3 regions of the Marinomonas sp. ABL3_031 genome follow, and region 1 is predicted to be linked to each of the others. Evidence: predicted binding sites of a transcription regulator. Region 1 holds the regulator's gene; each other region holds the start of a gene.

Region 1 (10,407 bases):
CAACCACAAACAGGCAAGGCAAACTAACCCATGGCTCGACTGGAAGCAAAACATCTGGCTAAAAGCTACAAAAAGCGCCCTGTTGTGAAAGACGTCTCCGTTGCTGTTGAATCGGGGCAAGCCGTAGGTTTGCTGGGCCCAAATGGTGCGGGCAAAACCACGTGTTTTTATATGATAGTCGGTATGGTTGCCAATGATGCCGGGGGGATTTTTATTGACGACCAAGACATTACTCAAGATGCTATGCATGTACGCGCCCAAAAAGGCGTGGGATATTTACCGCAAGAGGCCTCCATTTTCAGAAAAATGTCCGTTGAAGATAATATTTCAGCCATTTTAGAAACCCGTAAAGAACTGTCTAAAACTGAGCAGAAGGAACGTCTAGAATCATTACTGGAAGAATTCAACATCACTCACATTCGTAAAAATTTAGGCATGGCCCTGTCTGGTGGCGAGCGTCGCAGAGTCGAAATTGCACGTGCTTTGGCAATGAATCCTAAATTCATTTTATTAGACGAGCCTTTTGCAGGGGTTGATCCGATTTCTGTAGGCGATATAAAGCTGATTATTAAGCATTTACAAGACAACGGCATTGGCGTTTTAATTACCGACCATAATGTAAGAGAAACGCTGGATATTTGTGACAAAGCTTACATTGTGGGCAATGGTTATATCATAGCTTCTGGTGATGCCAGTGAAGTCATTAACAATGAACAAGTAAAAAAAGTCTATTTAGGCGACGACTTCCGCCTGTAACCCCTTATCATTATTGTAGAAAGGGAGTAATATGCATAACTCGTTCCAATTTATTAAATCAGACAGAGTTGCTCCATGAAGCAGTCTTTACAGCTAAAGCTCGGTCAACAATTAACCATGACCCCGCAGTTGCAACAAGCCATTCGTTTGCTGCAACTTTCGACATTGGATTTAAAACAAGAGATTCATGAATTCCTTGAATCCAATCCTTTGCTGGAATTAGATGACGACGAATTAACTGCCATCGACTTACCTGCTAGCATTGAATCTAAAGTCGAAAACGATACAAGCAAAGAAAAGGCAAACAGTGAGTCAGCCGAAGAAGCCCGATTAGAATCAGAATGGACGGAAAGTATCCCTGAAGAGCTTTCAATTGATAGCAACTGGGATGATACCTACCAAAGCTCAGCCGCCGTAAGCGATGCGACTAGCTTCGATAATGAAATGGACTTTGAAAGTCGTAATGCTCCAGCAGAGAGCATTCAAGACCATTTAATTTGGCAACTCAACCTAACCCACATGTCAGACCGTGATTTGGAGATTGCTTACGCGATTGTTGATTGCGTTCAGCCTGACGGTTATCTGAGCATGTCATTAGAAGACATTCTAGAATCTCTTACAAGTGATCTAGAAGAACTTGAATTGGATGAAATTCAAGCCGTACAACACAGACTGCAACGCTTTGACCCTGTGGGTGTATGCTCAATTGATTTACGCGATTGTCTGCTGGTGCAATTAGAAGCATTTCAAGACCACCCTCTATTCAAAAGCACACAAAACCTGATCAGTCATTATTTAAATCTGCTAGGCAGTCGAGACTTCGTGCAGTTAAGCCGCAAAACCAAGCTTAAAGACGAAGCGCTTAAAGAAGTTATTCATCTTATTCAGCAACTTAACCCGCGTCCAGGTTCGGCCATTGATGAAGACGATACGGATTATGTCATACCAGATGTGTCAGTCAAAAAGCGTAACGGCATTTGGCAAGTCGAATTGAATAATGATGCTTTACCACCGATCAAGATTAACGAAACCTATTCCGCCATGGCTAACACAGCCTCTACTGCAGAAGATGTAAGCTACATCAAAAATTCATTACAAGAAGCCAAATGGTTCATGAAGAGTTTACAAAGTCGTAATGAAACTCTGTTAAAAGTAGCCAGTTGTATTGTGAGTCGCCAGATTGCTTTTTTCGAACTCGGCGAAGAAGCCATGAAACCTATGGTATTACACGATGTTGCAGAAGAAGTAGGCATGCATGAATCCACTATTTCTCGTGTCACTACGCAAAAATACATGCATACACCAAAAGGCATTTTTGAATTGAAATACTTCTTTTCAAGCCATGTTAATACTGCATCAGGCGGTGAATGTTCTTCGACCGCCATACGCGCTATGATTAAAAAATTGGTGGCTGATGAACCTGCTAAGAAACCACTTAGTGATAATAAACTGGCAACCATCTTGGCAGATCAAGGCATTCAAGTAGCAAGACGTACCGTTGCCAAATATCGTGAGGCGATGAATATTCCGCCTTCCAATGAACGAAAAAGATTGATTTAACAGGTATTAAGTATCATGCCATTAAATTCACTACTAAAAGCCGATCTTGTGCTTGCTAAACAAGACATTGTTAGCAAAAAACGTGTTCTTGAAAGTTTGGCGGAGATCACTTCTAACCGTCTACATTGTGATAATGAAGCTGTCTATGACGCCTTGTTGGCACGTGAGAAATTAGGTAGTACCGGTATAGGAAATGGCATTGCCATTCCACATTGTCGTCTTGAATCTGCCAATCATACAGCCGTTGTTATTATGTCCCTACAAAGTCCTATTGATTTTGACTCTGTCGACAAACAGCCTGTTGACTTGATCTTCGCCTTAATTGTACCGCCTCACGAATGCGATCAACACTTATCGACTTTAGCGCAAATTGCAGAATTAGCGCAGTCACCAGACGCACTAGCAAAACTTCGCAACGCACAAACTAATAAAGAGTTGTACACTAGCTTTGAATCTTTAATATAAGGATGAAACAGCATGCAGGAAGAATCCATCACTATTATCAACAAGCTTGGACTGCATGCCCGTGCTGCAGGCAAGCTGGTTGAAACCACATCACGTTTCTCATGTGATATTACCATTGAGAAGGATGGCCGTAATGTTGACGGCAAAAGCATCATGGCAATGATGATGCTCGCTGCTGGCAAAGGTACTGAAATCACCGTTAAAACCAATGGAGAAGATGAGGAAGAAGCGATTAAAGCCGTCTTGGCTTTGATTAATGATCGTTTTGGTGAAGACGAGTAGTTTTGATGCCAGAAAAAACGTTAAGCCATCTGCAGACAGTTAGTGAGTCCCTTGAGTCTGGGGCCACTATGCAGGCACGTTATCTGCTTAACGGCGCTCTACCTGCGCAAGATGTAGCCCGTCTACTCGAATCTTCCCCCCCAAAAGAGCGTAAATTACTTTGGGAGTTAATTGACTCTAAAAACGAAGGGGAAGTCCTTCAATATCTAAGTGAAGACATAGGTGCCCAGTTCCTAAAAGAAATGGATACTGAGCGCTTGGTCGCAGTATCAGAACATTTTGAAAGTGATGACCTTGCCGACTTATTACAACACTTACCTGAAACAGTCGTAAAAGAAGTTCTTGCGTCTATGACGGCGCAAGACAGAACCCGAGTCGAAACACTATTAAGCTACTCTGAAGATTCAGCGGGTGGCTTGATGAATACGGATACCATCACCATTCGTCCGAACATCACTGTGGATATCGTATTCCGTTATTTACGTCGTCACAATACTCTACCAGATATGACGGATAACCTACTGGTCGTTAGCCGCTCAGACCGCTTATTGGGCACACTGACGTTAACCAAACTCTTGGTGAGTGATCCAGATGATACAGTACGTGACATCATGGAGACAGATTACACTTTCATCACCGCTGATACGCCTGCCAGCGATGTCGCTCAATTGTTCGAAAATATGGATCTAGTGTCTGCTCCGGTTATCGATGGAGAAACTCAAAAACTACTCGGCCGCATCACCATTGATGACGTGGTAGACGTCATTCGTGATGAGGCTGAGCATTCCATGCTCAGTATGGCAGGCTTGGATGATGATGAAGATACCTTCTCCCCTATTTTAAAAACCACTAAACGTCGCGCCGTTTGGTTAGGTATTAATCTCATTACCGCCTTTATTGCCTCTTATGTCATTGGCCTATTTCAGCACACCTTAGACCAAGTGGTGGCATTAGCCATTTTAATGCCAATTGTCGCCAGTATGGGAGGCATCGCAGGTTCACAAGTACTGACCTTGGTTATTCGAGGTATAGCACTTAACCAAATAGGATCAACCAACACTCGCTGGCTGCTCAATCGCGAATTGATTGTCGGTATACTGAACGGTATCCTTTGGGCCAGTATTATCGCGGCCCTTACCGCCGTTTGGTTTGACAATATTATGATTGCCTATATCATTGCTGGCGCAACCATCATTAACTTACTTTTTGCCGCTGCCACAGGAACCTTACTGCCCATTTTATTAAAAAAAATCGGCATAGACCCAGCCTTGGCAGGCAGCGTTATTTTAACAACCGTGACCGATGTGGTGGGCTTTTTATCCTTCCTCGGCTTGGCCACTATTTTTCTTGTATAGGTTCCCATGACAGATTTTGATCAATTCGAAGACGACATCCCTAAAAGTAAAACCCAGATCAAGCGTGAAATGGAAGCTTTGCAAGAGATAGGCAAGAAGCTGTTGCAACTAAGCAAAAGTCAGCAAAAGAAAGTCCCTATGTCTGACACGCTGCGTGATGCTTTAAATGAAGCTGATCGCATCAAGCAACATGAAGCCACTCGTCGTCATTTGCAATACATAGGCAAGGTAATGCGCACCGAAGATCACGAAGCCATCGAACAAAGATTGGCTCTGTTTGATACAACATCGGCCGCTTACAACAAACTCTTTCACCAACTTGAACTTAAACGTGACGCCTTAATAAGTGAAAACAGTAAAGAAGAATTGGCTAACTACTTAGATGAACACCCTGAAGTTGAAGACATCCAAACTTTGCGCAATCTGATTCGACAAGCACAAAAAGAGGTTTCTCAGCAAGGCAAAACAACCAATCGTAAAAAGCTGTTTCGCTTCTTACGTGAAATGGAAGAAAAACGTTTAGGTTTATCTGAATAATCTGTTTCGTTTTAAACTATTTATTCTCATTATAAATACTTGAAAACATAAATAAGCCCGTTTGTAACTCCTTAAAAAACGGGCTTTTTGCTATCTATTAATCTGCACTAGTCAAATCGACGATGCTCAAAGCAGGGCATCTTTTCACGGCATTTGGCAATGTCTAATTTGTTAATTTGATGCACAAAATAGCCAGGCTCCTCTGACAAGCCAAGCAAATTTTCACCAAATGGCGAATACAAAGTGCTGTGACCATAGGTCTGACGTTTATCATTGTGCCAACCACACTGGTTCACCCCGAGAACATAACATTGATTCTCGATGGCCCGCGCTGCTAACAATGTATTCCAATGCGCTTTTCCCGTAACATAGGTAAACGCTGCTGGCACCAACAAAAGCTCAGCGCCCATTTTAGTTAACAGACGATACAGTTCAGGAAAACGTAGGTCGTAACAAATACTCAACCCCACTTTGAAACCATCAATATCGACGACTTTTACTTGTAAATCTCCCGGCTCAATTACTTCAGATTCAAGGTAAGAGCCCGCTTTATCGTCTACAGTAACGTCAAATAAATGTATTTTGTCGTATCGAGAAATCAACTCTCCTTGTGGATCAATGACCCATAAAGCTTGACGTACACGAGCATTCTCTACAGGCTCGCCAGCACCCGTTTCTATCGCAGGATGAGAACCAACCACCAGATAAATATCCAAACTCTTTGCCAATTGCTGAACCTCTTCAAGCAATTGATCCTGCGCCTCTGATTCAGCCAGACCACGCATGCCTTTACCATCGAATAAAAATACATTCTCAGGCAACACCACTAAACGGGCCCCATCTTTGGCAGCTCTAGAAACCAAACGCTTTACTTCCAGCAGGTTTTCATGCCACTCGTAACCACTGGTCAACTGAATAGCGGCCACAGCTAATGTCTGCATCTAATCCTTCCCATCTTTAGGCTGGTAACGAACAGGCGTCATCACAGGATTACTGAATGACCCTTCTACTTTGTATTGCACACTAGTCACTTTGGATATCTGATCACCAATTAATTTATCTGTGATGAAGAGCAAACCCGCTAGTTGAGGCGTTCCCCAAATTAGCCCTGCCAAAGGTAAAGTGCCGGATATGGGAAAAGTGGCCGTCAGGATCTCATCCAAAGTTTCATCAACTATATTGGCCTTTCCTGACAAATAAAGCTCTGCCGTAGGTGAAATGATAGAAATAGGTGACTGAGTTTGCAAAATACCCTTTTCAAGTTTCATTTCACCTTTAAACTCATCATAGGTCAAACCCGGCTCATATATATCAGAAAAATCTAAGGTTAAACGTCGACTTAGGGCCCCCATATTAAAAATCCCCAACACTTTTAAGAAAGGCGGCAACTCGTCCACTTTACTAAAATTACCATCTTTAGCATTAAAATTGATTCGCCCAGATACCGTTTCGCGGTCAAAATGGAATGGATGGCCTTGCCAACTCAAAGCAACATTAATATCAAAACTACTTGATGACACAATGGCATCGTCAGAGAACTTCTTCGTCAACTCGGCCAAATTTTTGCCCTGCGCATTAATATTAAAAGCAACGTTAGAAGTCTCGCCCGTATCTTGCCAAAACAAGCTAGACGAAAACTGGCCTGTTTTCAAACTTGTGCTAATTGGCTCTACCGTCACCGTATTGCCTTGCTGAAGAATATCAAGCTGCCAATCCCCATAAGGGTTTTCATTTATATAGAGTTCATCTACAGATAAAGTCATACTAGGTATATCTTGAGCAGCAAATGGCGATTTTTCTGCTGCTTGATTATCTTGCTTTGCGTCATCACTTTTTGCTAACTGCCAAGTTAAAAAGCCAATATGCAAATCCGGCTTATTGTTTATACTTTTCAATATAAAATTGACTTCATCTGCGTTCACCATGAAGGCTTTTTGCTGAGACGCATCGTAACTGACTTTTAAATTATGCCATTGGTTGTCAGCATTCACCTCCAGCTGATCCACAATTAACTCAATTTTAGACAACCAACTAGGTGGTTCGTTTTTCGATACGGTAGAGTCCGCTAATTTTTGCTGATGCAATGCAACTAAATCGTCTTGCCATACAGGAATGGACAAAGCCTCCAACTCACCTTTAATCACCAATCCCTTAGGAATGATGTCAGAAAATATCAAGTCTTTATTAGGACTCAATAATATTTCACCACCAATAAATTGACCTTGCTGTAATAAATATCGACCTTGGGATAAATTCGCATACTGAGTATCAATCAACAAATCCTGATCATGCTGCCTCACCTTGACTACCAATTTCTTAGAGCTCTCGACCGTTTTACCAATAGGTTCAGGGAAATCCAAACCACTTCCCTTTAAATCACTAGAAAGCGTCAAATCAACCTGACCCTGTTGAGATTGATTTACTGTTAGTTGTGCTTGGTATTGAGACAATCCTGAGAATTTATCTACCAGATAATCTGGTAATTCTTGCCATAGAGCCACTTGCTTCGGTGCAAAACTACCAACTAACTCTCCAGTAACGGAAAAGTTACCATTGACGACGGAAGAAGCTAATTCAAGACGGGATTTCCCTCCTAAGGTGTTGATATTAAAATTTGAACCAACCAAACCATTTTCAGGACGATAAACTAATTGCCCCTCTTGTATCATTAAAGGCAAGTTAATCTCGCCTATATATAGAGGGTTATTGGCTAAATTAACATCTAAATCTATGATAGGTTCACTTGATGCATCAAGCGAAACAGCCGTTTTAATACGAATGTTTACAGGACCTTCTAGTTGCCAGTTAGAAAAAGGTTGTAAAGCCGATTCAGCCAGAGGGGTTTGTGCTAACATTTCCAATATGTCTTGACCATCCGCTGTTAGCTCGTTTTCAATGTTAATCCATTTTGCTTTGCCCTGTTCAAATGGTACCTGGATTGCAGTGCCAGCAATTTGAATTTGGCCCAACTTAGCAGATTTTATGTTCACTTTAGCTGAATTTTTGCCCAGTTCAAAGCGACCATTCAACTGTTTAACCGCTGGCCATTTAGGATTAAACATTATCGCAAGATCATTTGCCGCCAATTGTAAACGTATGTGAGAGTCATAGTTATCCGCTAGATTGGTATGCAACAGCAAATCCATTTCATCAACTTGCCCTTGATCATCAAAAGACTGAACCAACCACTTTTGCAGTTCTTTGTCTAATACATCTTTAGGCAAATAGATTAATCGGTCGCTAATAGGAATATTATTGCCATGCAAATCCAAAGCAAGCCAATCAGGCTGACCTTGACGAACTTCTAACCGGAAGCCACCTTGAACCTCAGCGCCATTTTGTCTTAAATATAAATCTCGCCCTGCTACCAGATATATATCTTGCTGTTTTTGCCAATGCACATAGCCAGAAACGCCTTGAGTTTGCCAGACATCATCGTACAAGGTATCAAATGCCAATTGGGTTTTATTACCGATGAAGTCAATGTAACCACTGGTATCTGAAAGACTGAACACAGCATTGATGTGATTGGCTTGTGGAATGCCATTATGACCTTGTACCGAGGAATCCACCAAGTTAGTCAGCAACTGAAAACTGGGTTCTTGATCTTCAAAGTAAATTTCAACACTACCATTGATGGCAGTACCCACTGGAGATAAACCTGACAACATTTCCGCTGTCCGTGAATCTTCGGGAATAAATTGGGCAGCAAAAACATTACTAATAGACAAATCTAAACGATCAAAAGCAATTCGCGTTCTTTGCGTTAAACCAGACCAATTTACTTTTAAATCCGTAGTCATTTGTCTATTTTGACCGTCGTCCAGCAACAAATCATTCACTTCCAATTTGATACTGGGATTGTCCTGTTTGACTTCCATCTTAGCGTCAGCAGACAAATGATAATTCGCACCATCCGCAAATCCCAGTTGCAGCTGCGTGTCAGCCATTCGCACTTCAAATTGCTTGCCAACCAAAGCGTTTAACCATACTTTGCCGGATAGCCGAGCCGTAGATAGCTTTTCTAAGCCATTAGGCCTCATGGATGACAAGGGCAAAGCAAACTCAGGTACATCTATCGCCGCCTTAATACGATAATGCCCTAAAAATCCCAAAGGCTCTTCAATTCTTGCATCAAGTGTAAAAGCCTGATCCCCATCATCCACCAAAAAAGATGAGGTCAGTAAGGATTCAAACTCTTTTTGAAACAAATAGGTTTCAGGAAAAGTCAGTTTATGATCACCATAATGTTGACTGGAGATTTGCAACCTTGCATCCAATATAGAGAAGTTCTTTTGCGCCGATAAATAGCCTAGCACCCGCTCAAGTCCTATATCATCATTGGCTTGCTGCTTTACCTGTGCACCCAATAATCGCCATTGGTGATCGGTTTCTTGCAAAGCAATCGTAGGACGCACAAAACGAATATAAGTAAACTGAGGCTGAAAGCTTAATAGTGAACGGATAGTATCAAGACGAACTCGTATTTCTTCCACATCAATTGCCGACTCTCCATTTGACTGCAATTGAAAACCTGTTATGGACAATACAGGATCGACACCTTCTAAGGCGCCGTCAACTGTCTGCAAGCTTACCGGGTAGCCTGTAATTTGTGTAAGATTACGCTCTATCTGCGGACGATATGTATCAAGGTAAGGCACAAAATAACCAATCCCCAAAACAATCGCCGCTAATAGTATCGAAAAGAGTACAAGCCCCCAAAAACATAACAAGGTAAGCTTGCGTAAAATCCAACCCATGTTAAACAACCATTCGGTTAACGAAGCACAACATCATATTGATCTTGCGTATAGACTGAGTCAACCTGAAAGCGAATGGTTTTACCAATAAAAGCTTCTAATTCAGCCACTGCGGCACTTTCTTCATCTAAAAAACGTTCAACAACAGGCGTGGAAGCCAACACGGTATAGGTCTGTGAATTGTAGGCACGATCAGCCCTAAGAATTTCGCGAAACACTTCATAACATACTGTCTCAGGGGTTTTCACTAAGCCACTCCCACGACAAGCACGACACGGCTCGCACAAGGTTTGCCCCAAACTCTCACGGGTTCGTTTACGAGTCATTTCGACCAGGCCTAGCTCTGAGACACCGGTAATCTTAGTTTTAGCATGATCGCCATCTAGGACTTTTTCTAACATACGTAACACTTGGCGTTTGTGCTCTTCATCTTCCATGTCGATAAAGTCAATGATAATGATACCACCTAAATTTCGTAACCTTAGCTGACGACCTATTGCCGTGGCAGCTTCCAAGTTAGTTTTATAGATGGTTTCTTCTAGATTACGACTACCAACAAACGCACCAGTATTGACATCAATAGTGGTCATTGACTCTGTTTGTTCGACCAAAAGATAACCACCAGACTTTAACTGCACTTTACGGTCTAGCGCTTTATGAATTTCATCTTCAACACTATACAAGTCAAAGAT
Region 2 (10,407 bases), on a different contig from region 1:
GCAGAAATTCAATCGCGTCATTTGCGTTACGACATACCGTATCGTGATTTTGCCATCCTTTATCGAGGCAATCATCAGGCGCGTCTACTGGAAATCAAACTGCAAGCCTATCGTATTCCCTACAAGATGAATGGCGGCACTTCTTTCTTCTCGCGGGCCGAAATCAAAGACCTTATGGGTTACTTACGTCTGTTGGTGAACCCTGCGGATGACAATGCCTTTTTACGTGTCGTTAACTTGCCACGTCGTGAAATTGGGCCTGCTACATTGGAAAAAGTGGGCAATTTGGCCTCCGAACGTGGAGTCAGTCTGTTTGAAGCGTCAGGTTATAAAGCATTGGAAGAATCGGTTACCGGTCGATCCTTGAAAAGCTTGCAAGACTTTGAACGTTGGATGTCGACTCTTAGACTGAGACTGCAAGGTGCTTCGCCTGTGCCTGTCATAGAGCAAATGATTCATGACATGGATTATTACGGCTGGATTCAAGAACAAAGTGCCTCTACCAAGGCCGCGGAACGTCGCATTGAAAATGTTAGGTTTCTGCTCGATTCTATCCAACGTATGATGGAATCGGCTTGGGAAGACGACGACAGTGCTGAATTGGATCAGGCAATCAGTAAGCTTTTACTCATTGATATGTTAGAGCGACAAGAAGAAGAGGAAGACGAAGACAAGGTTCAATTGCTGACACTGCATGCGTCGAAGGGGTTGGAATATCCCCATGTATTCTTGATTGGTTGTGAAGAAGAATTATTGCCACACCGTAATAGTATTGAAAATGATGACATAGAAGAAGAGCGTCGTCTTGCTTACGTTGGCATCACCAGAGCGAAGAAAACCCTTTGCATTACTTTGGCCGCCAAACGCCGTCAGTATGGTGAAGAAATTGATTGCTTACCGAGTCGTTTTTTGGATGAACTGCCGGAGGACGATTTGGTCTGGGAAGGTCGAGGCGATGAAGGGGAAAGTGCCAAGCGTGAACGTGGACAAGCTTCTTTATCCGCACTCAAAGCCATGTTAAATGATTAACTATTGTCTATCATAAACTGAATGGCGCGCTGAATTTCTTCATCGCTACAATTTGAACACATGCCTCGTGGCGGCATGGCGTTTAATCCCTCAATGGCATTTTTTAATAAGGTTGGCATGCCTTTTTCTATTCTGGGTTGCCAATCTTGAGTGTTGCCAAGTTTTGGTGCACCAGCAACACCATGAAGGTGACAAGCGACGCAAAAGGTATTAAATACCTTGTCCCCCGTTCTTTCGGCAAATACTTGCGTGCTGGCAAAAATAGCGAACAACACCACAAATGCGGTTACAAGAAACGGGTTAAAATGATCGGAAGATCTCATTAACATCATAAGCTTTGTTGTCTCTAAATGGCTTTTCTCGTAAGGATGATGACATTATCTGTGAGTTTTACGACAAGGTAAATGTGCTGGATCATGTGTCTGCGAGGATTCTCTGATGATTTCTGTTATTAAGCACTGGAATCCTGCTGTATTTGCTTTAGAATACGCACACTCTTTTGTCATTGATCTGTCGATCATGGCTCACAATGCGCCCGTAGCTCAGCTGGATAGAGCGTCGCCCTCCGGAGGCGAAGGTCGAAGGTTCAAATCCTTTCGGGCGTGCCATTTTGACTTGTCATTTCTCTATGTGTTGTAAGTCTGCTAGATACTAGGAAAGGTGTGAATCTGTCCGTTCTATGAAAGCGTAGACTTGCGGATTTGATTAATGGCGACGATGGCGGCGCTGGTACGATTTTCTACATTCAGTTTTTTAAAAATCTGTGCCAAATGCGCATTAATGGTGTTGGGGCTAATGCTTAAGATAATGGCAATTTCAGCATTGCTTTTCCCTTTAGCTATCCAGGTTAATACTTCGGCTTCACGCACGGTGAGTTGAAAGGCTGCTTGAAGTATGGGTTGCTCTTGGGTGAGTTCTAAGTCAATGATTCTAAAAAGATGATCTTTTTTGATGTCTTGGCTCACGTAGGCCAGTTCAATGGTTTTACTGCCTTGCTTTATTTGGATGTTTTTCTCCTTGTTAAATCGTAACGTAAGAAACTCTTGTAATTCATCGCAGAGTTTTTCTTTTAACCAGTTTTCATCGATATTGGCATTATTGAGTAATTGATAGGCTTGTGGCGTGGCCCATTTGAATTCTCCTGTTTGGTTGGTGGTGATGAGGAATTGACCGGATGCATCGAGGGCCATTCTGGCGCTTTGAGTCAATCGAGCATTATTCAAGTGAGCCTTTATTCTGGCAATGAGTTCGGAACTATTTACAGGTTTTTGAACATAATCAATGCCGCCTGCGTTGAATCCTTTGATGATGCTTTCAGTATCACTCAGCCCTGTCATAAAAATGATGGGAATATGTTCTAAATTCACTTTAGATTTTAAATGGCGACAGGTATCAAAACCATTCATTCCGGGCATAATGGCATCCATGAGAATGATGTCTGGAGTAATACTTTGTGTGATGTTAAGCGCTTGTGTCCCTTCTAATGCCACCAATACCGTTAACCCTGCTTCGTCTAGGGTTTCATTGATCATGCCTAAGGAACCAGGTGAATCATCTACCACAAGAACAAGATCTTTTTTAGTGTTAGGCGTCATAGCATTTTCTCCAGGGTTTCAACAACTTTGTAAAACTGAAAATTGTTGGCTTGAGCCAAAACTTCCTGTGAGTGTGGAAATGCTTCCATGGTTTGAATTTTCTGTCTGATGGCATTGAGGTTTCCAATATTGGCAAATTGAATAAGCTGTTTTACATCCTCCTTGCAAACGTCGCTACTCTTCACTGAAAAGCCTGGTAATTTATATCCTAATGCTGGCTCTGAGGCTGGTGATTCATCGATGAAATGCCATCTAATATTGGTGGTTTGTATTATTTTACTAAAGAGTTCATTGTACCTGAGAGGTTTTAATAAATAGCCATTATGGGGATGTTTATCTAGGGGGACGTCCGTGTTGGCATTCGCTGAAATCATAATAATGGTGGATTGAGGGTATTTTTCTCGTAGCTTTTGCGCAAGCTGCCAACCATTCATGCCAGGCATAGTCACATCCAATAAGAAAAGATTGGGTGTAAAAGGACAGTGTGTCAGCATGTCTAAACATTCAATACCATTATTGGCTATAAAGACTTCAAAACCTATCGGGTTAAGTAATTCAGAGAGTAATGTGCACTGGCTAGGATCATCGTCGACAACAAACACATATTGTTTTTCCCCATCATAACCAGAGGGAGTTATTTCGGAATGGGCTTTGACCTCATGACTTTCTTCAATACTGGACAACATAAAAGAGATACTGAATTCACTGCCCTTATTTAGGGTGCTTTTTACTTGCAGGTCACCTCCCATAATATCCACTAATAAACGTGTGATGGTTAGCCCCAGTCCAGTACCTGCTATGTATGGATCATTGGGTTTTACCAGGCGTTTAAAGGGGAGAAAGATTTTATCAAGGGAAGCTTGCTCTATTCCCATACCCGTATCGATGACGCTGAAATGTATGACTTGATTCCGATAGCTAACAGAAAAGGTAACACTCCCTGCTTGGGTATATTTTATGGCATTAGATAATAAGTTGATCAGTACTTGCCGTAATCGTTTTTGGTCCGCATGGACTGTGGTGGGTAGATTGGTTAGGGGGCGGTAATGAAACTCTATGTTTTTATTTTTCGCTTGCATGCTAAACATGTTCACGAGTTGGTGAATGAGTTCTTTTAACTGCACATCATTCCTTTCTATGTGTAATGTGCCTGCTTCAATACTCGATATGTCTAATAACCCTTCAATAATATCGGCAAGGTGTTCGCTACTGTGTTTGATGGTAGTCAATGCTCCTTGTCTATTAGCAGGAATGTCCTGAGCATTTTCTAACAGCTGAGCGTATCCCATAATGGCATTTAAGGGCGATCTCAGCTCATGGCTAATACCCGTTAAGTAACGACTTTTGGCCAAGTTGGCGGCTTCTGCTAATTCTTTGGCTTTTTGCAGTGCGAGATCCGTCTTGCTATGCGCTTCTATTTCATCCTTGAGTCGTCGTGTTTGCCTCTCCGTTTCTTCAAGTGCTATCTGTCGTGAGTCTCTGGCGAGAGAGAACATCCAAGCAACGACGCCAAATATGATGAGCAAAATAAAAAACACGTTTATTAAGGCGGAAGCAATGGAAGCGTCAAATAAGGCATTATTGTATTGTTGTTTGTCTAGTACGATTTGCCCGTAAACCAGAAGTAACACACCTGCAATCACCAAGCTGTTCAGCAAAAAAAGCCATAAAAAGTGACCCATTCGAGTATTGACGAGCTTTAGCCACGAGGATGGTAAGATCTGACTAAACGCATCGATGAATTGCTCTGCAAGTCGTGACCGCGATTTGCACATGTCGCCACAACGGACATCAAGAGAGCAACACAATGAGCATATTTTTCCTGAGTAGGCAGGGCAGAAGGTCATATCTTCTTTTTCAAAATGATAGTGGCAAACACTACAGCGTAACTCTTCATGTGAATTAAATATAATTTCCGGTCTGGCTATGTAATATTTTCCTTTAGTTAGCCAAGCGAATAAAGGCGACAAAATAAATGTTATAAAGAGTGCGATAAAGGATGATAGGGCTTGTAGCTCTTCTCCCAGTAATCCTGAATGAAAGATAAAACCTATGATGGACGCGCCCAGCATGGAGCCAACTCCCACAGGATTGATGTCATATAGATGAGCGCGTTTGAATTCAATTTTATCAGGGCGTAAGCCAAGCGGTTTATTAATCATTAAATCGGCAACGATAGAACCAATCCACGAGAGGGCAACAATCGCATAGCCTCCTAAAATACCTTCCAGCACTCGATAGATACCTAGTTCCATCAGTAAAATAGCAATGATGACATTGAATACTAACCAGACAACGCGTCCCGGATGATTGTAAGTAAGACGGGAAAAGAAATTAGACCAAGCAATGGAGCCAGCATAGGCATTGGTGACATTGATTTTAAGTTGAGAGATAACGACAAAAACACCTAACAGTAACAAACTAAGCTGTTCCGATTGAGTTACATAACTAAAGGCCAGTTTGTACATCTGATTAGGATCTTCAGCGTCTTCAGTAGAAAAGCCATATTGAATACAAAGTACAGCAAGAAAAGAGCCGATAAGCAGTTTTATGGCTCCGATTATGATCCAACCTGGACCCGCTGAGATGACGGCAATCCACCAACGTTTGGTATTTGACTTCTCTTGTTTGGGTAAAAATCGTAAGAAATCTACTTGTTCGCCTATCTGCGCAATCAGTGAGAATAAAACAGAAGACGCCGCTCCAAAGGCGAGTATTGATAAGCCTGAATTAGTACTGCTGCTCACATCACTGGTTTCAAAGTTTATCCAAAGGTCAAAAGCTTCTTCATATTGCCAAGCAATGCAGACCAGAGGGAGACACTGAAGAAGTATCCATATGGGTTGGCTCCACACTTGAAAACGGCTAATAAAGGTAATGCCATGTGTCACGATGGGAATAATAATGATGCTGCTGATAATGTAACCGATTGACACTTTTAGATTTAGAGTCAATTCGAGCGCTAATGCTAAAACACTGGCTTCTAGGGCAAAAAAGATAAAGGTAAAAGAGGCATAAATAAGCGAAGCAATGGTCGATCCTATGTAGCCAAATCCGGCACCGCGAGTCAGTAGGTCAATATCTATCCCATGCTTAGCTGAATAGTAAGCGATAGGCGCCCCAGTGAGGAAAATGATGAGACTGACAACAAGAATGGCAGCGATGGCATTAGTGAAGCCGTGACTCAAGGTAATGGCGCCACCTATGGCTTCTAACACCAAGAAAGAAATGGCTCCTAGGGCGGTTAAAGCCACTTTACTGATTGACCAGTGTCGAGCAGATTTTGCGGTGAATCTGAGTGCATAATCTTCAAGGGTTTGATTGGCAACCCATTGATTATAATGCCTTCGTACTAGAGAAATATCTTGTGGAGCATTATTCATCAGTAGAACCTTTTCGTTATTAAACAAGGGTTGTTTGTAAATCAAAGGTTATCCATCACCGACTGTTTTCAGATAGGTACTGTTTTCATGATATAGGGCACACCTCTCACTATTGAGCGGGTTGCATTAGATAATCAGCAAATTCTGTGCCGCTGTTATTAGCAACCTCATAAACTTTATAAAAAACAATTAAATGAAAACACTTCCTTTTATATAGCAAACTTTAAAACCGGGTAATATAGCGTAAATTAACTAGATAGATCATGCGTTTCTCCAATGGTGAGCTCGAGTACATCGGCTCAGAATGAAATGAATTAATCAACCTAAGGAGTAATGCAATGAGCGTCTATTCGTTAGTACTACCCAAAAGCACCATTGATTTACGAAATCGTAAAGCGGTGCGTCAGTTACCTTCTTATTTCAAGAAATTATTCACCATACCAATGAGTGTCATGTTAGCGGCGCAGTTGAGCCTTGCCTCTGCAGCGGATGTGAATACCACCGGATTAGCGGTAACGGATAAGGAAGTCACAGTAGGCATACTGCATTCATTGACGGGCACCATGGCGATAAGTGAAACCGGGGCACAGCAAGCTGAGAAATTAGCGATTAAGCAGATTAATGACATGGGCGGTATTTTAGGAAGACAAATAAAAATCATCCAAGAAGATGGCGCCAGTGATTGGCCAACCTTTGCTGAAAAAAGTCGTAAGTTGTTAGTCCAAGATAAAGTGGCCGCAGTTTTTGGTGCTTGGACATCTGCATCGCGCAAAGCCATTTTGCCTGTATTTGAAAAAGAAAATGGCCTTTTGTATTACCCAACATTTTATGAAGGTTTAGAGCAATCTAAAAACGTTATTTATACCGGGCAAGAAGCAACGCAACAAATTCTGGATGGCCTGAATTGGGTAGCTAAAGAGAAAAATGCCAAAACCTTTTATTTAATCGGATCGGATTATATCTGGCCTAGAACGTCGATGAAAATTGCCCGTAAACACATTGAAAACGTGTTAGGCGGTAAAGTGGTTGGTGAGGAATATAAACCACTTGGTGATACCCAATTTGGCTCCGTGATCAATAAAATTCGTCTACGTAAACCGGATGTGATTTACGCGGCTGTCGTAGGGGGAAGTAATGTGGCTTGGTTTAAGCAACTCAAAGCAGCCGGTATTACTTCGAACAAACAAACTCTATTGACCATTTCAGTGACCGAGGATGAAGTGCTTGGTATTGGTGGTGAGAACCTAGATGGGTTTTATTCCATCATGAAGTACTTCCAAAGCTTGGATAATGCTAATAACGCTGACTTTGTTGCTGCCTTTAAGCAAATGTGGGGCGAGAACAGCGTGATAGGTGATGTTACGCAAGCCGCTTATCTTGGTCCTTGGTTATGGAAGGCCGCGGTTGAAAAAGCCGGAAGCTTTGATATCGACAAGGTGGTTGCCGCTTCAGAAACTGGCAACATTGAATTAACAACGGCCCCAGAAGGTTATGTCAAGCTTGACCCTAATCACCACTTATGGAGTAAAGCAAGAGTAGGCCAATGGCAGAAAAATGGTCAGGCTAAAGTGGTATATGAGTCCGATCTGATTAAACCTGATCCTTTCCCAGAAGGTTATCAATAGGCCCTGAATGGTTGAATTAACATTTTCTAGCAACCCCTTGGAAGTCTCGATTTCACCGGGTTGCTATGAAAATGCACGACAGTGAACGCAGCACAATCTTATCTTAAGCAATCACACATTAGAGGCTGACTATGGGTGGATATAGCTACAGTGAACTCGGTGCCATTTTAGCCATGCAAGGCTTTTCCGGGATCAGTTTATTCAGTGTACTTCTTTTAATGGCATTAGGCTTGGCCATTATTTTTGGCCAAATGGGTGTGATCAATATGGCCCACGGTGAGTTTATGGCAGTGGGAGCATACACCACTTACCTAGTGTCTTCTTTGACAGAAAGTTGGCTTCCAGCTTTTCTTCCTTATTATTTTGTTTTTTCAATTGTGTTGGCTTTTTTAGTGTCAGGCGTATTGGGGTATCTCGCTGAGTTTGTGCTGATTCGTCATTTGTATTCGCGTCCGCTTGATACTTTGCTGGCTACTTGGGGACTCAGTCTGATCATGCAGCAGGCTTTTCGTTCAATATTTGGCGCTCGTGAAGTGAGCCCAACCTTGCCTGATTGGTTGTTAGGTGCCTATCCGGTAACCGATCTCATCGATATTCCGATAAATGGTTTATTTGTATTGGGGTTAACCATAGCGGTTACCTTGGGGGTGTTTTACCTGATGTTTAAATCGAGCTGGGGATTAAAAGTTCGAGCCACCACGCAAAACCGTTCTATGAGTGGCGCGGTTGGTATTAATACTAAACAAATTGATCGTTATACCTTTGCCTTAGGGTGCGGTATTGCCGGTATTGCTGGTGCTGCATTTACCACCATTGCGTCGACGGGCCCAACCACAGGAACCCTCTATATTGTTGATACCTTTATGGTGGTGGTATTTGGTGGCGCTGCCAGCTTGTTGGGCACGATAGCTTCGGCTTTTTCAATTGCTCAAGCGCAATCCATTCTCGAATTTTTCATCAGTGGTTCCATGGCCAAAGTCCTTACTTTATTGGTGTTGGTGGTGATTCTGATGTTTAAGCCTGAGGGATTATTTGCCAGTAAGGTTCGCCGTTAGTCGTCTGTCCTTCTTTTTCTGATGAATAACGAATCTGTTGACCAGGTGATGATGAGTTAAGTCCGGAGTCTGATATGAATTTTGTATATAACAAATTGTTGGGTGTTAGATCAGGGGCAATTGGGTTGCTGGTTCTCTCGATTTTGATACTGATTGTGTTTCCACTTTTTTTGGATAACTTTCGCTTAAACCTAGTGGGTAAATACTTAACCTATGCTTTTGCCGCAATTAGCTTGGTGTTGTTATGGGGATATGGCGGTACTTTGAGTTTAGGGCAAGGCATATTCTTTGGTCTGGGTGGCTATGGAATGGCAATGTTTTTGAAGCTGGAGGCCTCTTCAGCAGAAAATACGGCAATTCAATCAACCCCGGGCATTCCCGATTTTATGGATTGGAACCAGCTGACGGCATTGCCTTGGTTTTGGGAACCTTTCAGTAGCTTTACCTTCACACTGATTGCAATTCTAACCTTGCCCACTTTGTTCGCTTATGTCATTGGGAGTGCCATGTTTAAGCGCCGAGTGGGGGGGGTGTATTTTGCCATCATCACTCAGGTAATTGCGGTTATTTTGACGGTATTAATTGTTGGGCAGCAGGGTTATACCGGTGGCATTAACGGCATCACAGATCTGCGCACTCTGCATGGTTGGGACATTACCTCGGATTCCGCTAAATCGTTGTTTTACTACATTAACTGCATTTTGTTAATAGGGGTAATCCTGTTATCTCGCTTTATTCTGACCAGCAAATTTGGACGTTTATTGTTAGCCATTCGAGATAAAGAAGATCGAGTGCGCTTCTCTGGTTATGACGTTGCTAACTTTAAAATATTTATATTTTGTTTTGCGGCTTTGGTGTCGGCTATTGGCGGTGCCATGTTTACCTTGCAAGTTGGTTTTATGTCACCTTCTTTTGTGGGGATTGTGCCTTCTATCGAAATGGTCATTTTTGCGGCAGTAGGCGGGCGAATGTCATTGATTGGTGTGGTGTATGGCACGTTATTGATCAACTTTGGCAAAACCGCCTTTTCCGAATCTTTTCCAGAGTTATGGCTGTTTTTAATGGGCGGGACTTTCATTGCCGTGGTGATGTTTTTTCCAAATGGGTTGGCGGGTTTATGGAGCCAATACAGCCCCGTCTTAATCAATCGATTTCGTCCGACCTCACAGGCAAAAAGTAAAGCTCAGATAGCGGCTAGCTCTTTAGAAATGAAGTCGTCAGGTTAATGGTCGGCGTGACGTTGAATGCGCTGTGATTGAGCACTAAAGAAGGTGATTTATGACAAATACAGACTTTTCTTTAAGCATCGAAGATTTAACCGTGTCTTTTGATGGTTTTAAAGCCGTTGATAACTTAACCCTTTATATCGACAAAAACGAGCTTCATGTGGTCATTGGGCCAAATGGAGCAGGTAAGACAACGGTACTGGATTTGATTTGCGGAAAAACCAAGTCCACCTCGGGCAGCATTAAATTTTTAAATCAAGAACTCACCACACTGTCGGAGCATGAGATTGTTCGCAAAGGGGTTGGCCGTAAATTTCAAACGCCTTCTATATACGAAAACCTGTCCGTGTTTGAAAACCTTGAGGTGTCCTATCCAGAGGGGCGAGGTGTGTTTGGATCTTTGGCTTTTAAACGCAGCAACAAGGTGATTGCCAAAATTCAGCAGGTTGCTAAGCAGATTATGCTGGAGGAAGAAATGCAAACAGAAGCGGCCT
Region 3 (10,407 bases), on a different contig from region 1:
AACTTACAGCCTCCATTGTTGTTGTGACTTGTCTGGTTTCCCTGTTGATTTTTATGCCGGTCGTCATTGCTATTTTTTGGGGACAGAAGTTAATTAATCCGGGTCGGGCGGGGTTGCTCATGATGTCGGAAGTGGTGGTGGCGGTGATTTCCGCGAGCATCATTTTACCTGAAGAGCGTATGGGGGTAATTGAATATATGGGGGCTCTCTTTATCATTAGTGCCTGTGTTATAGAGGTTTTTTTGGCGATTCAGCCTAAGCCTCGTCTTGTATAATAAGGGAAGGTTTGAATAATTCTGCTGTTTTGCCTTTGCAGAAGAGTTTAGGCCTTCTTAACCTAGGTTAATTCTTCTAATTTTCTTTCTCTGTATGATCTACTTTATTGCGAAATAAAAGGAGATCATCATGTCTGATTTACAGGCTTATTTAACCGATTTACAACTTACTGTTCCGACCAGTCAATCTTTGGACTTTGTTCGCTCTTTACAATCTCGTCATATTTCACGCTACAGCTTTAATAGTTTGGCCGTGTTATTAGGTGAAGACATTTCTTTAAATCTCTCCAATATTCTCGACAAGATAGTTTCCCAGGGATTTGGTGGCTATTGTTTTGAACACAATAAATTGGCTTTTGAATTGTTGTTCCATCTTAGTTATGACGTGCGATTGGTGATGGCGCGGGTATTAAATGGTCAATTATTAGATCGCCCGCGTACTCACAGAATTACTCTAGTCAGCATACAAGATGATGTGTATTTAGTAGACGTGGGGTTTGGTGCCGATTGTCCAACACAACCATTGCGTTTAGAGCCAGGGTTAGAACAAACCATTGCAACGGATACCTATCGTATTGTGAAGAACGCGAAAGGGGAATTCGATTTGCAAATTTGGAAGTCGCAATCTAAGCAATTTTATACCCTGTATCGCTTTGATTTGGCTCATTACACGGATGAAGATTGTGTATTGGGTCATTTTTATTCTTCGAAACATCATAAAGCCGTTTTTGTGAATAATCTGGTTGTCAGTATTAAGGATACAACCCGCACGGCGGGAATTCGTAATCATCTGTTTTTTAGTCGTCAACAAGGTATCGAAAAAGAAACATTGATCGATTCAGCTTTAACGTTACATACCTTGTTAGCTGAGGTCTTTAATCTGCATATTGAAGTTGTCATCGCTCAGCATATATTTGACCGTTTTATTGCCCCTAAATTGGCATAACTGTCGTCCTGTGATCTTGCTAGCTTGCCATAATTGAGACAAGGACTCTTGTTATGAATCCTCTTATTACATTACTGGTGTGGGCCTTGTTAATGGCGTCGTCGTTTGTGGTGTCAGGCAATATGGTGTTATATGCCAGTCCCATTGCCACGGCATTTTTTCGTTTTGTATTGGCTTTGGTGCTGATGACAGGCATTCTACTTAGCAAAGAGTACTTGAAAAGAGCAACCAATAAACAAACAGTATTCGCGCAGCTTAGGACACTTTTTTCTCGCCAAAAAATCTGGCAATACGCTGTGATTAGTGGGGCTTTGGTTGGCTTTTTTATTGGTATGTTTGTTGCGTTGCAATCGACTACAGCATTGCATACGTCTGTGCTTTATACTCTAGTGCCGCTGATGGGTGTGTTGATCGCTAAGTGCTGGTTAGATGAAGCAATGTCACCCGTCAAGGTATTTGGTTTTGTGTTGGGCTCTTTGGGGGCTATTTTGGTGTTGCTGGCGACACAAGGAAACGGACCGTTTGTTTGGCACAAAGGTGACTATATCTTTCTTGGCGCGTCTATATTGTTAGCCTTTCATGTGGTGTCTGTTCAAAAATGGGGACAGGCAATAGGGGCTTTTGAGGGTGCTTTTTTGATTATGTTGTTTGGCTCTTTGTGGTTACTGCCCATCGCTTTGATATGGGGAGAATTATCCGAAGTGGCCTGGGGCAACTTGTCATTTTGGTTGAACGGTTTGTATTTGACTGTATTCACGACACTTTTTACCTTTATGTTGCAACAAGTTTTAGTGCGCAGCGTTGGGGCGAATCGAATACTGGCGGCTTCTTATACTATCCCAGTGTGGGTCGCAGTGTATTTAGTGTTGGTGACTTGGAACTGGTCTTTGCTACTGAGTATGGGATTTGCATTGGGGCTGCTATGTTTGCTGGTGGCTTTGTTTTTGATTGACCAACAAACTAAAATCAAACCTATAACAGAAGGGTAAATTTCTATCTAATGATATTGAGTTAGAAACACAGTGGAAATGGTATGGATAAGACGCAACTAGAAATCGAATTTCAACATCATTTTGCTGAGCAGGGGTATCAGATTGATTGGCAAAAACTGACTTTGCCGATGCGTTTTCATGCGGTGGCAAAAGGGGATTTTTTATTCCGCCAAGGAGAATATGCTCAGCGACTCTTCTTTTTGCATAAGGGTCTGGTGCGTTATGTGAAGATTTCCAAAGAGGGCAAAGAATTCACTAAGGCCTTTGTGAGAGCACCTAATATTATTGGTTCCACTCGAGCAATGGTTGAAAATTCGGAGACCTTATTTGGCATACAGGCATTACAGGATTGTGTGATCAGCTCTTATGATTGGCAAGAGTTTTATACTCAGATGCATCAAGACTTAGGTTTTATGACCTATTACAGTCATTTTATGGAACAAATTTTTCTCACCAAAGACACGCGAGAAAGTGCTTTTGTTGAGCACTCAGCAGAACGTCGTTATTTGGATTTTTGTGTTGATTATCCGGATTTAAAAGACAGCCTACCCCAACAACAAATTGCTTCTTATTTAGGCATTACGCCTGTGGCGCTAAGTCGAATTCGGCAGCGACTGAAGTTGCAGACACAAAATCAATGATTAAGACTTAACGTCATTATTATCTTTTTAAATGATGAAGGTCTACTGGCTACCGTTTAATGATTTTCATCATATCATTAATTTTTATTGAGCATGAGCTTTCGTTATTCCGTGATAAATCTTTTTAATTGCTTGAATAAAACCAACTAAATCAAAAAGATATGATTTTTATTCATGTCTAACTCACCATTTTTAGTCTTGTGGGCATGGTCCGTGCAGTTCCTTATTGGTTGTGAAGGCCTTAGGCCTCATTGATTTACGATTTGAACAATAAAAATAAGGAGAAATCTATATGTCATTAGCCAACAAAACTGTTGTGATTACTGGTGTGTCTTCAGGTATCGGCGCTGATGTTGCCAAGTTTGCTCGTCATCAAGGGGCGAGAGTCATTGGCATGGATAGAAACCCTGCTAGTTTGTCTTTGGATGGTTTCATTCAGGTTGATCTGGGCGACATTGCCGCTATTGATAAAGCCATTGCACAGTTGCCTGAACAAATTGACGCTTTGTGTAATATTGCTGGTGTGCCGGGTACGGCAGAAGCAGAACTGGTAGGAAGAGTTAATTATCTTGGCTTACGTTATTTGACTGAATCCCTATTACCGCGTTTTAGCCAAGGAGCCAGTATCGTAAACGTGGCGTCTATTTTAGGGGCTGAATGGCCAGAGCGTTTAACAGAGCATAAAGCCTTGGCGTCAACAAAAGATTATCATGCGGGCGCGAAATGGTTGGCGCAGCATCCTGTAGAGCAAGACACTTGCTATCAATATTTTAAAGAAGCGCTTATTGTTTGGACCACACAACAAGCTCTGCCTTGGTTTAGAGATCACGGCGTGCGAATGAATTGTGTGGCGCCAGGCCCTGTTATGACTCCCATTTTAGGGGATTTTGTCAGTATGTTAGGGGAAGAAAGGGTGCAAGCCGATGCCGATCGAATGTTACGTCCTGCTTTTTCCGATGAGGTTGCGGATGTGATTACCTTCTTATGTTCGGAGCAAGCCCGATGGATTTGTGGTGCGAATATTCCTGTTGATGGAGGCTTGGCGTCTACCTATATCTAACTCTAAGCAGCGTTATAAAGCAAAGAATCAAAAACAAAAATAAAAAGGTCTTTATACTATGAAAATCAAACAAGTCTGCTGTGCAGTAGCATTAACATTACCATTTTCGGCAATGGCATACGATTTACCAGGGATAAATTTAGGAGGCACTAGCTTTTATGATGGTGCCCCTGGGCCGCAAGGGCCGGGATGGTATCTGATAGAATATCTTCAGTCATTGAATACAGATACATTGAATGATAAAGATGGTAAGGCTTTGTCGCTTCCTAAACAGGACTTGGATATGTTTGTGCCTTTGACTCAGATAGTGTATCTGCCTGAGGAAAAGATACAGTCCAATATGACATTGGGATATACCGCTCTTTTACCCTGGGTCGCTCAAGCGGACGTAGACGATGGTTCGAATAATCAGGTTCTTAGTGCGCAAACAGGGGTGGGTGATCTTATTTTGGGGGCATTTTTACAATTTGACCCCGTGATGGGGGAGAATGGTCCTAAATACGCACAGCGTATTGAGTTGGATATAAGCCTCCCTACTGGTGATTATGACCCTAATAAATCGATCAACCCGGGTAGTAATGCTATCAATATAAATCCTTACTATGCGATTACCTATTGGCTTACCCCTAGATGGACCTTCTCGTCACGTATAGCTTATCTATGGAATGGCAAAAATGATGATCCTTTAAAGAGCTTTAGTGCCCAGCGAGATACTCAAGCAGGGCAAGCTTTCCATGTAAATTTTGCCAGTGCTTATGCAGTGTCAGAAAAGTTGAGTGTGGGTCTCAATGGATATTGGTTAAAGCAAATTACGGACACAAAAGTGGATGGTGAAGACGTGTCTGGTCGTAAGGAAAAAGTGTGGGCTGTGGGGCCCGGATTGTTCTACCAATTGGGTAAAGATGATTCATTAATGGCCAACTATTATGTTGAGCAAGATGCAGAAAATAGAGCTGAGGGAAGCCGCTTTGTGTTGCGCTTCAACCACCATTTTTAATGCATAATGTTTGATTCCCTTTTGTGTCTTAGCCCGTATAGCTTTATGTTGTACGGGCTTTTTAAAAGACTTTAGAAATGGTCAGATGGAATTTTTCTTCAAACGATAGGCCAGTTGCGGTCTAGTCAGGCCCACCTTTCGTGCCGCTTCAGATAAGTTGCCTTGCGCCAATTCCACTGCCGTCTGCAGCAAATGATTTTCCAACTCTTCTATTGCTAGGCTACTTTGCCCGTCCGCAAATTGCTTAATCCGTTCTCCCAAATCGTCATTGGATAAAGGTTTATTCGTTTGGCTCAGATTGCCTTTTTGATTGATCGAATAAATAACTTCCTCTGGTATGCTCTCATTGCGAAATACATGATGAAGCTCGATTAGCTCATTTTCTTCTGCGGCAATGACACCTCGTTCGATAAGGTTTTGCAATTCACGAATGTTCCCCGGGAAGTCATAGTTGAATAAGCCACGTCGTGCATTTTGAGTGAAGCCCGTGGGGGATTTGTTATGTTGTTGGCAAAAGTAGCGATAAAAATGGTTTACCAATAATGGGATGTCTGCTTTGCGTTCTCGTAATGGTGGCAAATGGATAGGGAAGACATTTAGGCGAAAGAATAAGTCTTCCCGAAATTCTCCACGTTTGACCGCTTCTCGTAGATCGACATTGGTGGCCGCCACAACACGAACATTAACTTTTATGGGGGCTATGCCGCCCACGCGTTCAATTTCTTTTTCTTGTAAAGCGCGTAGTAATTTACTCTGCCCCGCAAGATTTAAGGTGCCGATTTCATCGAGAAATAATGTGCCATTGTTGGCTCTTTCGAAGCGTCCTGGGCGGCTGTGCGAAGCTCCGGTATAAGCGCCTTTTTCTACACCAAATAGCTCGGATTCTAATAAGTTTTCAGGTAGCGCCGCGCAGTTAAAGGCAACAAAGGGGCCTTCTCTTTTGCTGAATTTATGCAGCATACTGGCGAACAGTTCTTTACCGACGCCTGATTCCCCAGTTAATAACACAGTGGCATTGGTGGGAGCCACTTTTTGTAAGGCATGATTGGCTGCAGTGAAGGTGGCTGATACGCCTATCATTGACGTTGCTTGACTTTCTTCTAGGTTGTCATCTGCAGAAGAGGTAGTGTCAGAAGATTCAGGGCGTTTGTTTGTCGTTGCTGTTGTGTTGAGAAAGCGGATGTCTTCATCAACACTGTCCCATAGTTCAACGGATTTTCCAACAACGCGACATACAGAATGTCCCATACACTGGCATTCTACCTCACGAAAGACAACCAGTGAGCCGACTAAGCCAGATACATATCCAATAGCGTAACCAAGTTCCATCCAGCATACAGGTGAACTGCCAAAGCCATATGAGGCAATGTGCTCTTCTACTTCTGCACTGTGATGCCAGATAAATTCCCCATCGTATAAACCTTTTTCCGTGTCGAATTCAAAATGTAGGGTTTCTACTTTCACCAATCCTTCTAAGCCATGAAGGTGAGTGCCTGCTTCAAAGATGGCAGCCGCTTGTGCATCTGGCCAACGCTGGCGGATTAATTCAGCATCTCTAATACCAGAAAGGTAGCCTGTTCTCGTTAAAATATCGCGAGACTTGTCTAAGCCAAGAGAATCGATCAATTCTTGGCGCAACAGGCCAAATGAAGAGGTATGTAGTAGCATCATACGTTCTTCTTCTAGCCATATTCGTCCATCTCCAGGGGAAAAATACAGACATTCTGTTAGATCATCTATAGAAGGATAATGATGCGAATCCAATTCCTTAGAACTGCCTTTGAGTAAAACTGTATCGTCGTTTTTTGCCATGTCGGCCAGTGAAATTCGAGGAGGACGCGTCATAATAGGTAGTCTCAGTTTGCCCCTAATGAAATAGTTAATTTTTTCTCTTAGTCTGAATGGTTTTTCATCATATGGTCAACTGCTTGCTTCATCCAATTTTTGCGACATCTTATTCAATTTTTGATTTTTTAAGAGAAAAAACATTGAAAATCAGCTAATTATATAAACAGCAATCACAGAAATGATTAAGCGGCATGAGGATTGCTCTGTCAGGCTAATCCATTTACTGGAGATCAAATAAAAATAAGATAGGAGAACATTTTATGTCTAACTCTGTAATAACATCACAAAAATGGTCAGGTCACTTTTTTAATGGTGATTGGGTAGCGGCGAAACAATCACAAGATGTCATTGAGCCTGCCACGGGTGAGGCAATGAGCCAAGTTGGTATGGCAACGGCAGACGATATTTATTTAGCTTGCCAGCAAGCCAGCAAGGCCCAAAAAGAATGGCTATCTGTACCTCCAAGAGATAAGTCGGCAATGTTTCACAAGGCTGCGCAATTCCTACAGGAAAATTTTGATGATTTAGCCTTATACATTGCCCGTGAAACGGGTGGTATTGTTCCTAAAGGTATGCATGAAGTGAAAGAAGCTATTGTCATTCTTCAGCTTGCTGCCAACATGACGTTAGAGCCAAATGGTCTTACATTACCTTCGACACCAGAACGTCAATCCTATGCGAAACGCCAACCCCTAGGTGTAGTGGGTGTTATTTCCCCTTTTAACTTTCCGCTCATATTGTCTATTCGTTCTATCGCACCCGCGTTAGCGACGGGTAATGCTGTGGTTACTAAGCCGGACCCACAAACGCCAGCAACAGGTGGATTTATACTAGCAATGGCATTGGAAGCAGCCGGCTTTCCTAAAGGATTATTGCAAGTGTTGCCAGGCGGTGTGGAAGCAGGTGAAGCACTTTGTGCCGCTCCTGAAGTGCAAATGGTTGCCTTTACAGGTTCCACAGCAGCAGGCCGCAAAGTGGGTGAAGCTTGTGGTCGTAATCTGAAAAAAGTTTCTTTAGAGCTGGGCGGTAAAAGCTCGCTAATTGTGTTGGAAGATGCGGATCTTGATGTGGCTGCTAGTAATATTGCGTGGGGCGCTTATTTCCATCAGGGTCAAATTTGTATGGCATCTGGACGCATTCTTGTTCAGCAAAGTGTGGCGGAAGCTTTGACAGCAAAAATTGTTGAGAAAGCCAAGCATTTACCAGTAGGAAACCCTGCCACCGATGAAGTAGCTATTGGGCCTCTCATCAACCTTCGTCAGTTAGAGAAGGTGCATGCCATAGTGCAAGACACAGTAGCAGCAGGCGCTAAGCTAGAAGCTGGCGGTACACACCAAGGCCCATTTTATCAGCCAACTGTTCTGAGTGGTGTGAAACCTGGTATGCGTTCTTTTGATGAGGAAATTTTTGGCCCAGTTGTGAATATAGTCACTTTTGATGAAGATGCAGAAGCAGTTGAGTTGGCAAATAATACGGAATACGGCTTAGCAGGCGCGGTCATTTCAAACAATCTGTCTCGTGCACAAGCCATTGCTGGTCAATTGCACGTTGGCCTGTTGCATATTAACGATCAAACAGTGAACGATGAGTGTATTAACCCATTTGGTGGCTGTGGTGCTTCGGGTAATGGTAATGCAGTATGTGGTCCTGCTGATTGGGATTTGTATACTCATTGGCAATGGATGACGGTTAAAGCCAGCGCGACGCCTTATCCATTCTAGATCGATACTGAGTTGATCTGTTAGCTCTTATAATAAAATGCCCCGCATGCGGGGTATTTTATTATTGCTCATTATTCCGTCTCTTTGGCCAAGATTTCCTCTAATGCGCTTTTAAATACTTCGCTAGGTTGTCCGCCTGAGATCGCGTATTTATTATTGATGATTACGGTTGGAACAGATTGAATGCCATTTTGTTGCCAGAAGGCTTCTTGTTCACGCACTTCACTGTCATACAACTGGCCTTCCAATACGGTTTTGGCTTCTGTTAGATCTAAATCCACACTGGCAGCAAGATTGGCTAATACTGTGTAGTTACTGACATCTTGATTATGAGTGAAGTGTGCCTTAAATAACGTTGCTTTTAGTTCTGCTTGCTTACCTTGAATGCCAGCCCAATGTAGTAGACGATGTGCATCAAATGAATTATGCATGCGACTGTCATTGGTGAAATTGAAATCAAAGTTCACCTCTTGGCCTCGGGCTTTGATCATGGCACGGTTTTGAGCGGATTCTTGTTCAGTGATGCCATATTTTTCAATAATATGCTCTTGGATATTTTGTCCTTCCGGTGGCATATTGGGATTCAATTCAAATGGCTGGAAGGACATATCTACTGTTACGGAATCACCAAGCTGTGTTAGAGCTTTGTTTAAATTTCCTAATCCGATCACGCACCAAGGACACATGATGTCTGAGACAAATTGGATATTAAGATTGTTGCTCATAATTTGCTACCTAAAAATAAATATTAAGAATGTGTTATGGGCATTCTTAATAAATTAAAGGTAAGTCGCCTAAAGAAGGGATAATATGCGCAGAATTTGCACCTTGTTTGAAAAGGGAAAAGGGCTTGCTAACTGCCTGTTATGGAACAAGCCCTAATAATTTAAATGACACCCAGTTCAACAAGGCGTTCATGTAAGTAGCTTTGTGCCGTATAGCGATTGGACAAGACGACTTCCGGCTTCGGGTGCAGGAATAGAGGCAAAGAAATACGTGATTTGGTTTTATCTGCCCCTTCTGGATTGATTACTCGATGTGATGTAGAAGGAAAGTAACCGCCTGAGGCTTCTTGCAACATATCGCCTATATTTATGATCAGAGTACCAAAATCACAAGGCACGTCCATCCAAGAGCCATCTTTGGCTTTAACTTGAAGACCTGGTTCATTTGCAGATGGCAGAATGGTCAATAAGTTGATGTCTTCGTGGGCGCCGGCACGAATGGCACCGAGCTCTTCATCACCTTTTAAAGGTGGATAATGTAAGACACGTAGCAGGGTCTGATCACTGTTTTCGACCATGCTGGAAAGAGATTGAGTGTAGTTTTTCGCTACATCAGAAGGTGTGTGAGTTTCCACCCAAGCTAGCAGTTCTGCTGCTAAGTTATTGGCTTCGCTGTAATATTGCGCCAGTAATGCCTTTTTATCCGCTGGGCATTGACCCCAAGGGTAATAATGGAAGTATTCCTTGATGTCTTTTTTGGTATGTCCTTTGGCCGTTTCAGAAACGTCGGAAGGAAAAAAACCGTCTTGTGTGCCTTTGTTGTAGACGAAGTTTTGTTTGTCTCCACTGTCAAAGAAATCTTGCCATTCTTGATAAATCGCGCTGACAAGGGATTGTTTGATTGGGTGGTTTTTCAGTACGCCAAAACCTGTTTCGCGCAAAGATGATACGAAGTCTTGTTGTGCAGTGGGACTAGTGTAGTCGATAGCTTTTAATGTCGTCATTGTGTTCTTTCACCATAAGTATTGAGTTGTTTGTTATTTTAGGCTGACACCAAAGTGGGGCAGCGTTGAACAAATAAGTCGTAATATGGCAGGGACTAGGAAGACCAACCACTATGGAAAAAGTAGCGTAAATCGACGGTTTCCGCTTGATAATGTTGTGACCAGTTCATCAAACTTGCCGTTCTAAAACAGGCAAAC

The links. Region 1 encodes sigma-54, which starts transcription at its own class of promoters, with help from an activator protein. Its sites were predicted from a motif close to TGGCACNNNNNTTGCTNT; they were not measured.
Region 2: urtA (urea ABC transporter substrate-binding protein) is a predicted target of sigma-54. The motif match lies at 6,103-6,120, and genes of this name have one in related genera.
Region 3: ACXAH2_RS00830 (benzaldehyde dehydrogenase) is a predicted target of sigma-54. The motif match lies at 6,947-6,964, and genes of this name have one in related genera.

What each region holds. Positions count from the first base shown of each region.
Region 1 covers NZ_JBSWYU010000003.1:193,324-203,730, forward strand. Annotated here, with positions in the region: gene lptA (lipopolysaccharide transport periplasmic protein LptA) at 1-27, shown strand, start outside; gene lptB (LPS export ABC transporter ATP-binding protein) at 31-756, shown strand; gene ACXAH2_RS05370 (RNA polymerase factor sigma-54) at 832-2,316, shown strand; gene ptsN (PTS IIA-like nitrogen regulatory protein PtsN) at 2,332-2,781, shown strand; gene ACXAH2_RS05380 (HPr family phosphocarrier protein) at 2,794-3,063, shown strand; gene mgtE (magnesium transporter) at 3,069-4,418, shown strand; gene yjgA (ribosome biogenesis factor YjgA) at 4,425-4,955, shown strand; gene ACXAH2_RS05395 (carbon-nitrogen hydrolase family protein) at 5,063-5,896, opposite strand; gene ACXAH2_RS05400 (YhdP family protein) at 5,897-9,715, opposite strand; gene rng (ribonuclease G) at 9,733-10,407, opposite strand, start outside.
Region 2 covers NZ_JBSWYU010000004.1:243,924-254,330, forward strand. Annotated here, with positions in the region: gene rep (DNA helicase Rep) at 1-1,029, shown strand, start outside; gene ACXAH2_RS07230 (c-type cytochrome) at 1,026-1,361, opposite strand; tRNA gene ACXAH2_RS07235 (tRNA-Arg) at 1,561-1,637, shown strand; gene ACXAH2_RS07240 (response regulator) at 1,707-2,624, opposite strand; gene ACXAH2_RS07245 (hybrid sensor histidine kinase/response regulator) at 2,621-6,007, opposite strand; gene urtA (urea ABC transporter substrate-binding protein) at 6,346-7,632, shown strand; gene urtB (urea ABC transporter permease subunit UrtB) at 7,764-8,687, shown strand; gene urtC (urea ABC transporter permease subunit UrtC) at 8,762-9,913, shown strand; gene urtD (urea ABC transporter ATP-binding protein UrtD) at 9,966-10,407, shown strand, end outside.
Region 3 covers NZ_JBSWYU010000001.1:159,433-169,839, forward strand. Annotated here, with positions in the region: gene ACXAH2_RS00795 (DMT family transporter) at 1-275, shown strand, start outside; gene ACXAH2_RS00800 (arylamine N-acetyltransferase family protein) at 406-1,221, shown strand; gene ACXAH2_RS00805 (DMT family transporter) at 1,275-2,210, shown strand; gene ACXAH2_RS00810 (Crp/Fnr family transcriptional regulator) at 2,255-2,854, shown strand; gene ACXAH2_RS00815 (coniferyl-alcohol dehydrogenase) at 3,147-3,914, shown strand; gene ACXAH2_RS00820 (SphA family protein) at 3,973-4,911, shown strand; gene ACXAH2_RS00825 (sigma 54-interacting transcriptional regulator) at 4,993-6,756, opposite strand; gene ACXAH2_RS00830 (benzaldehyde dehydrogenase) at 7,020-8,480, shown strand; gene ACXAH2_RS00835 (DsbA family oxidoreductase) at 8,552-9,205, opposite strand; gene ACXAH2_RS00840 (2OG-Fe(II) oxygenase family protein) at 9,367-10,209, opposite strand; gene ACXAH2_RS00845 (hypothetical protein) at 10,305-10,407, opposite strand, start outside.